2 regions of the Neorhizobium sp. NPDC001467 genome follow, and region 1 is predicted to be linked to the other one. Evidence: predicted binding sites of a transcription regulator. Region 1 holds the regulator's gene; the other holds the start of a gene.
The links. The regulator LexA, encoded in region 1, represses DNA repair genes until DNA is damaged. The targets are predictions, from matches to a motif close to TGTTCNNNNTGTGTTCNG.
Positions count from the first base shown of each region.

Region 2: ACQKKX_RS13720 (YifB family Mg chelatase-like AAA ATPase) is a predicted target of LexA. The motif match lies at 5,448-5,465, and genes of this name have one in related genera.

Region 1 covers NZ_JBNNPS010000003.1:207,307-214,536, reverse strand. Annotated here, with positions in the region: gene pdhA (pyruvate dehydrogenase (acetyl-transferring) E1 component subunit alpha) at 1-418, opposite strand, end outside; gene ACQKKX_RS09510 (FtsB family cell division protein) at 604-921, opposite strand; gene eno (phosphopyruvate hydratase) at 1,102-2,376, opposite strand; gene kdsA (3-deoxy-8-phosphooctulonate synthase) at 2,517-3,365, opposite strand; gene lexA (transcriptional repressor LexA) at 3,604-4,323, shown strand; gene ACQKKX_RS09490 (ComEC/Rec2 family competence protein) at 4,304-7,105, opposite strand.
Region 2 covers NZ_JBNNPS010000006.1:55,409-62,638, forward strand. Annotated here, with positions in the region: gene ACQKKX_RS13700 (peptide chain release factor 3) at 1-914, opposite strand, end outside; gene dut (dUTP diphosphatase) at 995-1,459, shown strand; gene cysK (cysteine synthase A) at 2,053-3,018, shown strand; gene ACQKKX_RS13715 (YdeI/OmpD-associated family protein) at 3,075-3,668, opposite strand; gene ACQKKX_RS13720 (YifB family Mg chelatase-like AAA ATPase) at 3,827-5,365, opposite strand; gene gshB (glutathione synthase) at 5,636-6,589, opposite strand; gene ACQKKX_RS13730 (cupin domain-containing protein) at 6,675-7,184, opposite strand.

The DNA.
Region 1 (7,230 bases):
GCTTCTCCTTCGAGAACATGTGCATCGAGCCGCCCTTGCCACGCGAATAACCGCCCTGACGGCCGGTCAACTCAGCCATGACGCCACGGGCGGTCATGCCGCAGGCCAGCATGTGGCCGTGGTCACGATAGGCGGTGATCACTTGATCACCCTCCTTCTGCGCCATCTGCATGCCGACGACGACAGCCTCCTGGCCGATATAGAGGTGGCAGAAACCGCCGATGAAGCCCATGCCGTAAAGCTGGCCGGCCTTTTCCTCGAAGCGGCGGATAAGCAGCATTTCACGGTAGGCGTGAAGCTCGTCGTCCTTGCCGAAGTCCGGCATGTTGCGGCCGGTGAATTCCTTGGAAACGGATTTGTTTGCAGACTTTGCCGCGGATCTGCGGCCGGACGTGGACGCGGTTTTAGCAGGCGCCATCGATCCCTCCCTATGTACTGCGCTTATCGAATGAGGGCTCGCCTAAGCCAGTAGGCGCGCCCCCGTGTCGAGGCGTAACATAGGGGCAAAAGCGCGCCCCAGCAATGCCATATTTGCATGGCTCACATGATTGATAACGCGCTGTAAATACACACTATTTTCGACTTAACTAGAATTCGGTTAAGTCAAGGATTGCCGTGAAAAATGACAATCTCGTCCGCCCGCGAAACGTTAAGCTGGTAACGCGCCGTCTCATCGAGCATGTCGCGCTCCATCGACCCGTCGCTGAGCAGCGCCACCTGACGCTCCAGCGCCTGGCGCTTCTGCGTCAGCTTGGCAAGGTCGTCAGCGCGCAGGACGCGCTGGCGCTCGAATTCTTCCGTGGCAATCAGCCCGAGATCGCCGTGGACCGAATGATAGCCGAAATAGGAGAGAAAAGCGACCGTGATGGCCGGAAGGACAAACCGGCCCAGTTTTCTTGGCTTATGCTGCTTCGTCCACATGCTCGTCTCGACATCCCGTCACGCAATAATCAGACAGACATTCGCAGAACTTGCTTAAGCAATCGTTGACCATGTCTCGCCGGCTTCGCGCTGCGAAAAAGCCCGCGACCTGAGGCGCGGGCTCCGACGGCTGGATGCAGGGACGGTTGGTTGCGGGTGGGCCTCGCGACCCTGGCAATATCAGCCCTTCAGGATGGAGCGGCCGGCATAGATTGCCTGCGGGCCAAGCATTTCCTCGATGCGGATCAGCTGGTTGTACTTCGCCAGACGATCCGAGCGCGACAACGAGCCGGTCTTGATCTGTCCGCAATTGGTGGCGACGGCGAGATCGGCAATGGTCGAATCTTCGGTCTCGCCCGAACGGTGCGACATGACGGCGGTGTAACGCGCCTTATGTGCCGTCTCGACGGCGTCGAGCGTTTCGGTCAGCGAACCGATCTGATTGACCTTGACGAGGATCGAGTTTGCGGTGCCCATCTTGATGCCGTCGCGCAGACGGGCCGAGTTGGTGACGAACAGATCGTCTCCGACCAGTTGCACCTTGTCGCCGATCTTGTCGGTCAGGTACTTCCAGCCAGCCCAATCGTCTTCGGCCATGCCGTCCTCGATCGAGATGATCGGGTAGCGACCGGCGAGTTCCGCCAGGTAATCGGCCATGGCTTCCGGCTCGAGCGTGCGGCCCTCGCCTTCCATCTCGTACTTGCCGTTCTTGAAGAATTCGGTCGAGGCGCAATCCAGGGCAAGGAACACGTCCTCACCCGGCTTGTAGCCGGCCTTTTCGACAGACTTCATGATGAAATCGAGCGCTTCCGGCGCGCTCTTGAGGCCCGGCGCAAAGCCGCCTTCGTCGCCAACATTGGTATTGTGACCCTGAGCGCCGAGTTCCTTCTTCAGGACATGGAAGATTTCCGAGCCGATGCGCACGGCATCCGCCAGCGTTTCCGCACCAACCGGCAGGACCATGAATTCCTGGAAATCGATGGGGTTGTCGGCATGGGCGCCGCCATTGATGATGTTCATCATCGGGACCGGCAGGACGTGGGCGGCTGCACCGCCAATATAGCGGTAAAGCGGCAGGCCGGACGATTCGGCGGCAGCCTTGGCGACGGCAAGCGAGACGCCCAGAATGGCGTTGGCGCCAAGGCGTGACTTGTTCGGCGTGCCGTCGAGCGCGATCATGGTCTTGTCGACATGGATCTGGCTTTCGGCGTCGAAACCGCCAATGGCGTCAAAAATTTCAGTATTGACGGCCTCCACGGCCTTCAGCACGCCCTTGCCGCCGTAACGGCTGCCGCCATCGCGGAGCTCGACGGCTTCGTGCGCGCCGGTAGAAGCGCCCGAGGGGACGGCGGCACGGCCCATCGTACCGTCTTCGAGATAGACGTCGACCTCAACGGTCGCGTTGCCGCGGCTGTCGAGGATTTCGCGGGCAATGATATCGGTAATGGCGGTCAATGGTCTCTCCTCAGGTTGACGTCATGCGGTCACTGAAAATGGCTCACATTCAATGACAGGGCAATTACAGGTCGGCTCTTTTACAGCCCGGATGTGTCGGCTTTGGATGGGGGCAAGGGGTCACATACCGCCCCCGCGCCTTATGCAGCCTTGGCAATGGCATCGAGCGCCAGCAGCTTCTCAAGCAGCTTCGGCATATCCTTCAGATGCACCATATTGGGCCCATCCGACGGTGCATTATCCGGATCCTCATGGGTTTCGATGAAGACGCCGGCAACACCGACCGCCACTGCGGCGCGCGCCAGCGTTTCGACGAATTCGCGCTGCCCCCCGCTCGAACCGCCCTGCCCACCCGGCTGCTGCACGGAATGGGTTGCATCGAACACGACGGGCGAGCCGAGCGACGCCATGATCGGCAGCGAGCGCATGTCGGACACCAGCGTATTGTAACCGAACGAGGCGCCGCGCTCGCACAAAAGGACGTTGCCATTGCCGCTTTCCGTGAACTTGGCCTGTACGTTCTTCATGTCCCACGGTGCCAGGAACTGGCCCTTTTTGACATTGATGGCGCGGCCGGTCTTTGCGGCAGCGACCAGAAGATCGGTCTGACGCGACAGGAAGGCTGGGATCTGCAGAATATCGACCGTCCGGGCAACGACCTCGCATTGCTCTTCGGTGTGAATGTCGGTCAGCACCGGAAACCCGAATTCCGCCTTGAGATCGGCAAAGATTTCCATCGCACTTTCCAGCCCGATGCCACGCTTGCCGGCAATCGAGGTGCGGTTGGCCTTGTCGAACGAGGATTTGTAAACGAGGCCGATGCCGAGCTTTTCGCACAGTTCCGACAGCGTGCCAGCGATCATGAAAGCATGATCCCGGCTTTCCATCTGACAGGGGCCGGCAATGAGCGAGAGCTTCTTGCTATTGGAAAACAGGACCTGCTTGGCCCCCTCGCCGACGGTTACTTCGGCCTTGGCGCTGACAGCCATGTTCACTCCTCAAAAGCACGTCAAATATCCAAGCATGGGATCACGGCTGATGTCGTGGTCGCCTTGTTCGTAACCGCGTCATTAGCAGCAAGCATCGCGCATGTCACGGCAAGATAGATCATCCCGCCCTTTGCGCAGAAAGCTACGGCTTTGCCGCTCCCAATTTTATGCTCTTGCGGAACACACATGGAACATATAGTGTCTGTTCTGGATTTGTTTCCGATTCAAGGACCCGGCCATGCTCACCCGCAAACAGCAGGAACTGCTTCTGTTTATTCACGAACGGATGAAGGAGTCCGGCGTTCCTCCGTCTTTCGACGAAATGAAGGATGCACTGGACCTGGCGTCCAAATCGGGCATTCATCGATTGATCACGGCGCTGGAGGAACGCGGCTTCATCCGGCGTCTGCCGAACCGCGCCCGTGCGCTGGAAGTCATCAAGCTGCCGGAGGCCTATAATAGCGCGCCGCAGCCGCGCAAGCCTTTCGCACCAAGCGTCATCGAAGGCAGTCTCGGCAAGGTGGCACCGGTAAAGCCGGCCACGTCACCGCCGGCCGTCAACGATCGGATGTCGGCAACCACCGTGCCGGTGATGGGGCGCATCGCAGCCGGTGTGCCGATCTCGGCAATCCAGAACACGACGCATGAAATCGCCGTGCCGCCGGAAATGCTCGGTAACGGCGAGCATTATGCTCTGGAAGTGCGCGGCGATTCGATGATCGAGGCCGGCATTCTGGATGGCGACACCGTCATCATCCGCAACGGCAATACCGCAACGCCGGGCGATATCGTCGTGGCGCTGGTCGATGATGAAGAGGCGACGCTCAAGCGGTTCCGCCGCAAGGGCGCATCGATTGCACTCGAAGCTGCCAATCCCGCCTATGAGACGCGTATTTTCCCGCAGGAACGGGTCAAGGTGCAGGGAAAGCTGGTCGGCCTCATTCGCCGCTATCATTGAAATCGGTTGCGCCGACGAGGGACCGCAGCGGTTCCTGCAGGCCCGCGTCATACAGGTTGCGTCGCCAGTCATAATGGCGGTGCCTGTCCCATGATCGGGCCGCACCGGCTTTGGCCGCAGCCACGGACCATCCGCGCGGATCGGCGGATCGGTTGAAACGAATTTCGAGCGCGCCTGTGCGTCTCAGCGCCTCACCATTGATCATCATTGCGCCGGATCGGCAGCGTGGGTAACGGGCACGCGCAGCGATGACGACCTGCGCCACATCGCAGGCCGCTCCGGCAAATCGCGCATCCTCCACTACGGCAATTGTCGGACCATTGGGCGGATGCGCTACGCACCATGAGCGCCCGGCGCAGGTAAAGGCGTTTGCTCCGGTAGCGAGTGCCTTTTGCATCGACTGCCGAGCACGGGTGATTTCTTCCGGTGTCAGTGGCGGCCGACGCGTGGCTGGCGCTTTCGGCGTCGCGCTTACCCCGAACTGATCCTTGACCTCTCCGGTCGCCGTTGGCGTAACTTCCGCCTTGGCCCCCGCGCTGGGCTTTGGCGCCATCACGGACTTGGTGCCGACAATGGGCTTTGACGCGATGTCTGCCTCGGCTCCTGTGCCGACCACGTCCACCGTCACAGGAGCGCCCTCCGTTCCGGTCGCTTCGCGGTTCCCGGCTTCTCCGTCTGTCAAGGTCACGCTAAGTCCCGGTTCGTTCCCTCCTGTCAACATTGCAGTGGATGCAACGGAGACGGCGTTTGTCGTTTTCGTACCGGGCGTCGCCTCCTGTGCGGGCGCCTTTCGCACATCGGTCGGTCGCTGCGGCCTGGGTTCAAAGGCTCGGGATTGTATGGCCACGGCCTTCGAGGCGCCTGGTTCCGAGACATCAAGCAATGTCGGGGGCGTGGCCTGCGGCAAGGAAAGAGCATGTTTCCATTGCGCATAAATGAAGTTCGGTGGGCGCGTGCGGCTAGCTGCCACTTCGCCCGCATTTAGAATGGCGACAAGGCTGGCATCCTCGGAAACAAGGAGGTCGGGCGCCGGCTCCCGCCTGGCCTGCCACGACAGCAACAATGCGGCGGCAACCACCGGAAGCCCGATGACGGACAGGCGGGTGCGCGGCAGGGTGAGCACCAGGAAACCGAGCGTTGCGACCGGAAGGAAGGCCGCGGGTTGGCGGCCGACGGAGACATCGCCACCCCAGCCGGCGACCGTCTTGGCAATGATGATGACACCGTCGAGCCCCGTTCCCATCACCTGCAGGAACGGCCCATCCAGCCCGACCGGCATCAACAGCATTGCGATAAGGCCGAATGGCATGACCACGAAGGAGACGAACGGCATGGCCGCCAGATTGGCGGCCAGCCCATAAGTGGCGACGCGGTGGAAATGGTCGATCGAGAAGATCGCGGTCGACAGGGCGCCGATCAGCGAGGTCACAAAGACGCCGGCAAACAGGCTGCCGACCGCAAATACCGGTTTCAACGCCGCCGGGCGCCAGGGCGGGTCGTCGTCATCGGCGCGCCCTCGGCTCCAGGCGGAATAGCCGGCGACCAGCGCAACGGTTGCCGCAAACGACATCTGGAAGCTGGGGCCCAGGATCTCGGAGGGCGACAGTGCGAGAACGATGAGAGCCGAAAGCGCCACATTGCGCATGCTGATCGCAGGCCTGTCGAAAAAGACGGCGATCAGCATGATTGCCATCATGATATAGGCGCGCTCGGCCGACACGCCGAAGCCGGAGATGAGATAATAGCCGGTCGCCATCACAAGCGCGGCTGCCGCTGCCAGTTTCTTGACGGGGAACGCCTGCGCAAACGCCGGCATGAGGCCGAACAGACTGCGCAGGCCAACGAAGAAGATACCGGCCGCCAGCGCCATGTTCAGACCCGAGATCGCAACGATATGGGCAAGACCCGACAGGCGCAGCGCCTCGGTGGTCTCAGCCGAAATGGCACGCCGCTCGTCGGTGACGATGGCCGCCGCAAAGGCGCCGGCATCTCCCGGCACGGTCTGTCGGATGCGGTCTGCAATCGTGCTGCGCCAAGTGAATACCGTCCGCTCCAGCATTTGCGCCCATGTGGGTTCGACCTTCCCGCCAACAAGCGCCGGGGCACCGTAAAAGAACCCGATCGCCCCGACGCCATCGAAATAGCCGGCGAATGCAAAATCGGCGAGACCGGGCAAAGCGGGCCCCGATGGCGGCGACAGTCGCGCGCGTCCGCTGATGCGGTCGCCGATCCGGAAAACCGGCTCGGGCAGCCGCGACAATACTACCACCCGTTCGGGCTGGCGCCTTAGCGTCGGCGTGGTTGTGGCTTCCACCGCAAGCACGTAACGCCAGCGCCCGTTGACGCTTGCCTCGCGCATTTCCACCACGCCGGTCACCACAGTCGTCACGGGTTGATCCAGAACCACCGTTGCGCGACGCCAATCCTCGAAGGCCGCCAGCGACATGCCGGAAAGCACAAGTGCCGCGGCAGGAGCAACATAGCGCAGCAGCGACGTCTGGCTGCGTAGAGCAAGGCTGATGACGAGACTGCAACAGAAGGCGCCGATGACGATCGCCAACGGCGGCTCCGTCGGCGCGGTCAACCACAGGATGGCGCCCGTGCCGATCAAGACCGGAAGGAGCAGGAAGATGCGCCCATGCGCCTGTTCCTCGACCAACATGGCAAGGACAGCGATCCGCGTGCGCGTACACAATGCCAGAAGGTTCGAAGTCAGCGTGCGCGACGAACGCACGCCACGAGGCGTGTCGAGGGGAGCGTGGATCGAGGCGATGTCTACCACCCGGATAAACACCCGCGCAGGCGCCATCCTCAACCGGTTATGGCCCGCTGCAGGATGCGGCCCCATCCTTGCCCATTGCATTGTGATCGACGCCGGGCCGCCTGCAGACCCGGCCGGGGGCTGAG
Region 2 (7,230 bases), on a different contig from region 1:
TCACGATGGTTTGGGTCCATATTCGCCTGAATCTTGAAGACGAAGGCTGTCATCTTGTCTTCGGCGGCATGCACGGTGCGGATGTCGGCAATCTGGTCACGCGGCGGCGGTGCATAGGCACCGAGCGCGTTGATGAGGTCGCGGACGCCGAAATTGCGCAGGGCCGAGCCGAAGAAGACTGGGGTCATGTGGCCTTCGAGGAAAGACTGCTGGTCAAACGGGCGGCAGGCTTCCAGAGCGAGTTCGGTTTCCTCGATGAAGGCTGCGCGTTCGTTTTCCGGCAGACGGTCGGCAACGGATTGCGGGCCGTTGACCGGCAGCGCATCCACCTGCGTGTCGGAGCCGCGAAACGTGTTGCCAGCCAGATTGTAGGCACCGCAAAAGGTCTTGGCACGTCCGACCGGCCAGGTGACCGGAGCGGTATCGAGCGCCAGCTTTTCCTCAACTTCATCGAGGATTTCGAACGGGTCGCGGCTTTCGCGGTCCATCTTGTTGATGAAGGTAATGATCGGAATGTCGCGCATGCGGCAGACTTCGAACAGTTTCAACGTGCGCGGCTCGATGCCCTTGGCGGCGTCGATGACCATGACGGCTGCATCCACCGCCGTCAGCGTGCGATAGGTGTCGTCGGCGAAGTCCTCGTGACCGGGCGTATCGAGAATGTTGAAGACATTGCCCTGATATTCGAAGGTCATCACCGAGGTCACCACCGAAATACCGCGTTCGCGCTCGATCTTCATCCAGTCGGAGCGTGTCTGAATGCGGTCCTTCTTGGCCTTGACCTCACCCGCCAGCTGGATGGCGCCGCCAAACAGAAGCAGTTTTTCCGTAAGCGTGGTCTTGCCGGCATCCGGGTGGGCGATGATCGCAAAAGTGCGGCGGCGGGAAACCGCCTCTGCCAGTGTTTCGGCCATGGGAAATCCTTTGAGTTGCCGCGTATCTAGCGATTTGGCGTCAGATATGCAATTGACCGCGGGTAAAACAGGAGAATGACATGCACGACGTGATAGGCCCCGTGGTCAACCTGATCCGCCTGCCGAACGGCGCCGGGCTTGAGCTTCCGGCCTATGAAACATCCGGTGCCGCCGGCATGGATTTGCGGGCCGCCATTGCCGAGGACGAGACAATGACGCTCCGGCCGGGCAAGCGCGCGCTCGTGGCGACCGGCTTCGTCTTCGAAATCCCCACCGGTTTCGAGGCGCAGATCCGTCCGCGTTCCGGCCTTGCCTTCAAGAACGGCATCACCTGCCTTAACACGCCCGGCACGATCGACAGCGATTACCGCGGCGAAGTGAAAGTGCTGCTGGTCAACCTCGGCGACGAGGATTTTGTCATCACGCGCGGCATGCGCATCGCCCAGATGGTGGTGGCGCCGGTCACGCAGGTGCAGATTGCCGAAATCGTAGGGACATCGCAAACCGGCCGCGGCGCGGGCGGTTTCGGCTCGACGGGCGTGTGAGGGCAGATGCCAAGGTGCGGCTCTTGGGCGCAGACCAGCCGCGCGGCAGATGGACCCCGGTGGTCGCAATCTCTCCCGCGCCCTAGAAAATGCTAGCGGCATGACATCAGCAGTGAAATGGTCCTGCTCAATACCGGCTTTGCCATTACAGCCGGCCTCACGCTCTCAAGCTCTTGAGGCCATCGTGGCATCAAGACAGGGCAAACGAAGTGAGTATCCGGATCGGATGGCTGCTACTGCACCACATGCCGCATGGCGATCCGCCAATGCGATAATGCCGCCGGGTCATTCCCAAGGAGCCGATCCGGCTACCGGCACTGGCACGTCTCTGAAAATCGCAATGGATCTTTTTTTCGCGCAGATACGATCGAGACACGGCACCGGCACAAAAGGCCAGGCTACCCCTGTCGGACGGCATGGACTTTCCAAAAGAGGCGTGTGGGCGGGCTGGCCGGGATCGATAACGGGCTTGTTCAAAATCGGTCGAAAAGCGTCGAATTTTTCCGCCACTAGCCGCCATATGCAAGGTGGCATCCTCGCATTGTAACGGGCGAAGTTCTATTTTCTGTCGAGATTTTAGAACGGAGAATGACATGTCGGAGAAGAAGCCCGGTCGGGGTCGCATCTATGCCTCGATTACACAGACCATAGGCGACACGCCGCTGGTGCGCCTCGACAAGCTGGCCAAGGAACAGGGCCTGAAAGCCACGATCCTTGCCAAGCTGGAATTCTTCAACCCGATCGCTTCGGTAAAAGACCGTATCGGTGTTGCGATGCTTGAAGCGATGGAGGCCGATGGACGCATTGCGCCCGAAAGGACGGTTCTGATCGAGCCGACCTCGGGTAATACCGGCATCGCGCTGGCCTTTGCCGCCGCGGCCAAGGGCTACAGGCTGATCCTTACCATGCCGGAAACCATGTCGATCGAACGGCGCAAGATGCTAGCGCTTCTGGGCGCCGAACTGGTGCTGACCGAAGGCGCCAAGGGCATGAAGGGCGCCATCGCCAGGGCCGAGGAACTGGCCGCATCAACGCCGGATGCCATCATTCCGCAACAGTTTGAAAACCCTGCCAATCCCGAAATCCATCGCAAGACGACGGCGGAAGAGATCTGGAACGATACCGAGGGCCAGGTTGACATCTTTGTCGCCGGCATTGGCACGGGCGGCACGATCACCGGGGTTGGCCAGGTGCTGAAGGCGCGCAAACCTGACGTGAAGGTGATTGCCGTCGAGCCGACGGAATCGCCGGTACTTTCGGGTGGCGAACCGGGCCCGCACAAGATCCAGGGCATCGGTGCCGGCTTTGCGCCGAAAATTCTCGACACGGAGATCTATGACGAAATCGTCACCGTAACCAGCGCCCATGCGATGAAGACGGCGCGGCATGTGGCGCGCCTGGAAGGCGTGCCAGTCGGCATTTCGTCCGGCGCGGCGCTCAAGGCCGCAATCGAGATCGGCAAGCGGCCGGAAAATGCGGGCAAGACGATCGTGGTGATCATTCCATCCTTTGCCGAGCGCTATCTTTCGACGGCCCTGTTCGAAGGTCTCGGCGGCTGACCAATGCCGGGAGGCCGACCCGGTTGACGGTCGCGTCGTAACAAGCGGCGACACCGTCAGTCGTTCAGCCCCTTGCCTTCAAGGATACGCGGCACGGCCTTGTCGATCCGAGCCTGCCGGGTCTTCGACTGTTTTGGTGCTGCGAAATTGAGAAGATAGGCGCGCTGCCGGCCCGGCGTCAGCGCTTCGAAGGCAGTCTTGAGTTCGGGCGCCGCTTCGAGCCGTGCCTGAAACTCCTGCGGCACCGGAAACTCTTCCGTCTTGCGGTACGCGACCTTCAGCCCCGCCTTCTCCACCGTTACCGCCTCCTGCACATAGGCGATCAAGACATCGCGCATCCGCGCGATTTCAACAGCTTGGGTGAAACGGATCTGACGGGTGGCCTGAACGTTCTTGGTCTGCTGGATGAGGATGTTTTGCGGATCCTTCATCAGCACGCCCTTGAAGAACAACAGCGCGCAATAATCATTGAAACCGTGGATGATGATCGCGTTCGCGCCCTCCACGGTATAGCAGGGCTCGCCCCATTTCAGCTGCTCCACCAGCCCGCATTCCAGCACGATCTCGCGCAGAACCTCAAGTTCCTCGCGCCAATGCGTCTGCCGCTCGAAATAGGCATCGACGTCCGGGTTCGTTGCTGCCTTGACCATCACCCCTCCCGTGCCCTGTCCATGCCCCGCCCAAGCTTCGATCGGGTCCTTGCCTGCCTCCCGTAAGACCTGCGCCTCCATGGCCGTGCGGCCCACCGCGTGCCCCTCGATAGTATGACTGCAGTGTTTGCGCCGGTACCGGCAGGATGCGAATGCTTTCAAGCGGGAGCTGGTGCCGGACGCTCTCCAGCCATGCGATAGGAAATGGCCTCGGCAAGGTGAATGCGACCAACCGTATCATGATCGTCAAGATCGGCAAGGGTGCGCGCGACCTTCAATACCCGGTGATAGCCGCGCGCGGAAAATTTCAACTTTTCGGCGGCATCGCGCAGCAATTGCAGCCCTGCCGGATCCGGCGCGGCAAATGTTTCGATCATGGCTGTCGAGCAGTGGGCGTTGGTGCTGGTGACGCCGCCCTGCCCGGCCGCCGCGTAACGTTCCTGCTGGCGGGCCCGGGCGCGGGCGACCCGACGCGCGACGTCGGCGCTACGCTCGGCCGGCACCGGACGGATCAGATCGACAGCGGAAACCGCCGGCACTTCGATACGGATATCGATCCGGTCCATCAGCGGTCCTGAAATGCGCGCCTGATAATCGGCGGCGCAGCGCGGACCGCGGGCGCAGGTGTGGCCCGGTTCACCTGCCATGCCGCAACGGCAGGGGTTCATCGCGGCGATCAGCTGTATGGCCGCCGGATAGGACACCCGGTGATTGGCCCGGGCGATGACGCATTCGGCCGTTTCCAGTGGTTGGCGCAGCGCATCCAGCACTTGCGGCGAAAATTCCGGAAACTCGTCGAGAAACAGCACGCCGTGATGGGCAAGCGACGCCTCACCCGGCCTTGCCCGCAGACCGCCACCGACAAGGGCCGCCATGGTGGCCGAATGATGAGGAGCACGATACGGCCGCCGATCCGACAGCTTGCCGCCCGACAGCTGGCCTGCAATCGAGTGGATCATCGAAACTTCAAGGAGTTCGGCCGCGGCAAGCGGCGGCAGGATGGAGGGCAGGCGTGCCGCCAGCATGGATTTTCCCGAACCCGGCGGGCCGATCATCAAGAGGTTGTGCCCGCCGGCGGCGGCAACCTCAAGCGCCCGCTTGGCGCTCTCCTGGCCTTTGATATCGGCCAGGTCCGGCAGATCGGCGGCCGGTGCCCGGATCGCCGGCTGCGGACGCGACAGAACCTGGGTGCCGCGAAAATGGTTGGCAAGCGCGACCAGGCTGCGAGGTGCGAGGATATCGATCTCATCGCCTGCCCAGGCGGCTTCCGCGCCGCTCTCGGCCGGGCAGATCAGCCCCTTGCCGAGCGCGTTCGCGCCGATCGCTGCCGGCAACGCGCCAGCTACCGGCGCCAGCGTGCCGTCAAGATTGAGTTCGCCAAGAACGGTATAGCCGGCCAGCGCATCGGCCGGGATGGCGCCGAGCACGGCCATCAGGCCGAGCGCGATCGGAAGATCGAAATGCGAGCCTTCCTTGGGCAGGTCGGCCGGGGCGAGATTGATGGTGATCTTCTTGGGCGGCAAGGCAAGCCCGGAAGCATGAAGCGCCGCCTGCACCCGCTCGCGGCTTTCGGCGACGGCCTTGTCCGGCAGGCCGACGATATGCATGTTGATCTTGCCCGGCCCGATCATGACCTGCACATCGACCGGAACGCCTTCAATGCCCTGAAACGCCACAGTACCGACACGCGCCACCATTGCCCAGTTCCCTCTTGCCGGCAGGGCGACACACGCCTGACGCGACCCCGGTTGCAATCAAGCATAGAATGAGGTCGCAGACAAGAACATCAAAGGAACAAATACTCTCTTTACGTTCATTCTGGTTGCATCTGGTTGCAAACCGCGAACAAAGGCGAGAGAAGACGGGAACGAACCGGGACGGCCCATCATCGGCGATCGCTCATCCCTTTCACAACCCGGCACCAGACGCGTTTTCGGCCAAATGTTCCACTGGGAATGAGCGCAGGGTCAGGCGTTGCGCTTGGCTTCGATCGCATCCCAAAGCAGGCTGGCGACATCAGCGCCGCCAAACTTCTTCACCTCGCGAATGCCCGTGGGCGACGTGACGTTGATCTCGGTCATGTAATCGCCGATCACATCGATACCCACGAAGAGAAAACCGCGCTCGCGCAGGGCAGGTCCGATGCGGGCGCAGATTTCCCGCTCGCGCGCCGTCAGCTCGGTGGGTTCGGCGCGGCCGCCGACATGCATGTTGGAGCGGCTGTCGGTTTCGGCCGGCACACGGTTGATGGCGCCAACCGGTTCACCATCCACCAGCAGGATGCGCTTGTCGCCCTTGCGAACTTCCTTGAGGTAGCCCTGGGCGATATAGGGTTCGCCGCGATACATCTGGCCGAACATTTCGAGAAGCGAAGTGAAGTTGCGGTCGTCGCGGGCCGAGTGGAACACGCCGGCGCCGCCATTGCCATAGAGCGGTTTGAGAATGATATCGCCCAGTTCCTGGCGGAAGGCGGCGATTTCGGCCGGATCACGCGAGATCAGTGTCGGCGGCATCAGGTCGGCGAATTCGGTAACGAAAATCTTTTCAGGCGAGTTGCGCACCCAGGCTGGATCATTGACGACCAGCGTCTTGGGATGAATGCGCTCAAGCAGGTGGGTCGAGGTGATATAGCCCATGTCGAAAGGCGGATCCTGGCGCAGGTGGACCACGTCGATGGTTGACAGATCGACCCGCTCCTTGTCACCGAGCGTATAGTGATCGCCCTTGACGTCGCGCAACTGCATCGGCTCGAGCGCGGCGAAGATGCGGCCGTCGCGCATGGTCAGCCGGTCCGGCGTATAATGGAAGACCTGATAGCCGCGCGTCTGCGCTTCCAGTGCCATCGCGAATGTTGAATCACCGGCAATATTGATGCCGGAGACATGATCCATCTGGAACGCGACTGTCTTGATCTTCGCCATAGGCCACCCTTTGAAAATGCCCGCCTGATGTAAGACGACGGGGCAAGGATGGCAACCGCTTCGGCAGCCTTATCGTTACCGGTCTTCAGGCCGCCAGAGCAGCCTTTTTCTTCGGCATGAACTTTGCCCACGCGCGAAAAGCGTAAGACAGCGGCATGGGCAGCGGCTTGCGCACGAAGGCGATCTTTTTCACGTAAGTGTCGATATGCCAGGTGGCCCAGGTGCCGCCGCGGAAATAGCCGACATCGCCGGGCCCGAGCGTGCGCTCGCTACCGTCTTCGGCGCGGATATGCACTTCGCCTTCCAGAATGACGACGGTCTCGTCCCAGCCGAAATACCAGCGGAAGGTGCCGGCCGTGCAATCCCACACACCGGTGGCGGCGAATTTGTCAACGGCTTGCGAGTGGGCGCAGTAGCGCGCCTGCGGATCGCCGGCGATCACCCAGTCGGGCTCGATCGGAAGCGGCGTCATCTCCGCCGTGGCCGAGCTGCCGCCGACGAAGGGCGACGGCGCGGCAGCAAAGGTCGGCCGGCCCTGCCCCTTGTAACGAATACCGACGGCAGCGACTGCAAGGCCAAGATAATGCAATGCCATATCAATCCCCCTGATCCTGATCGGGGACAATGATAGGGCAGGAGCG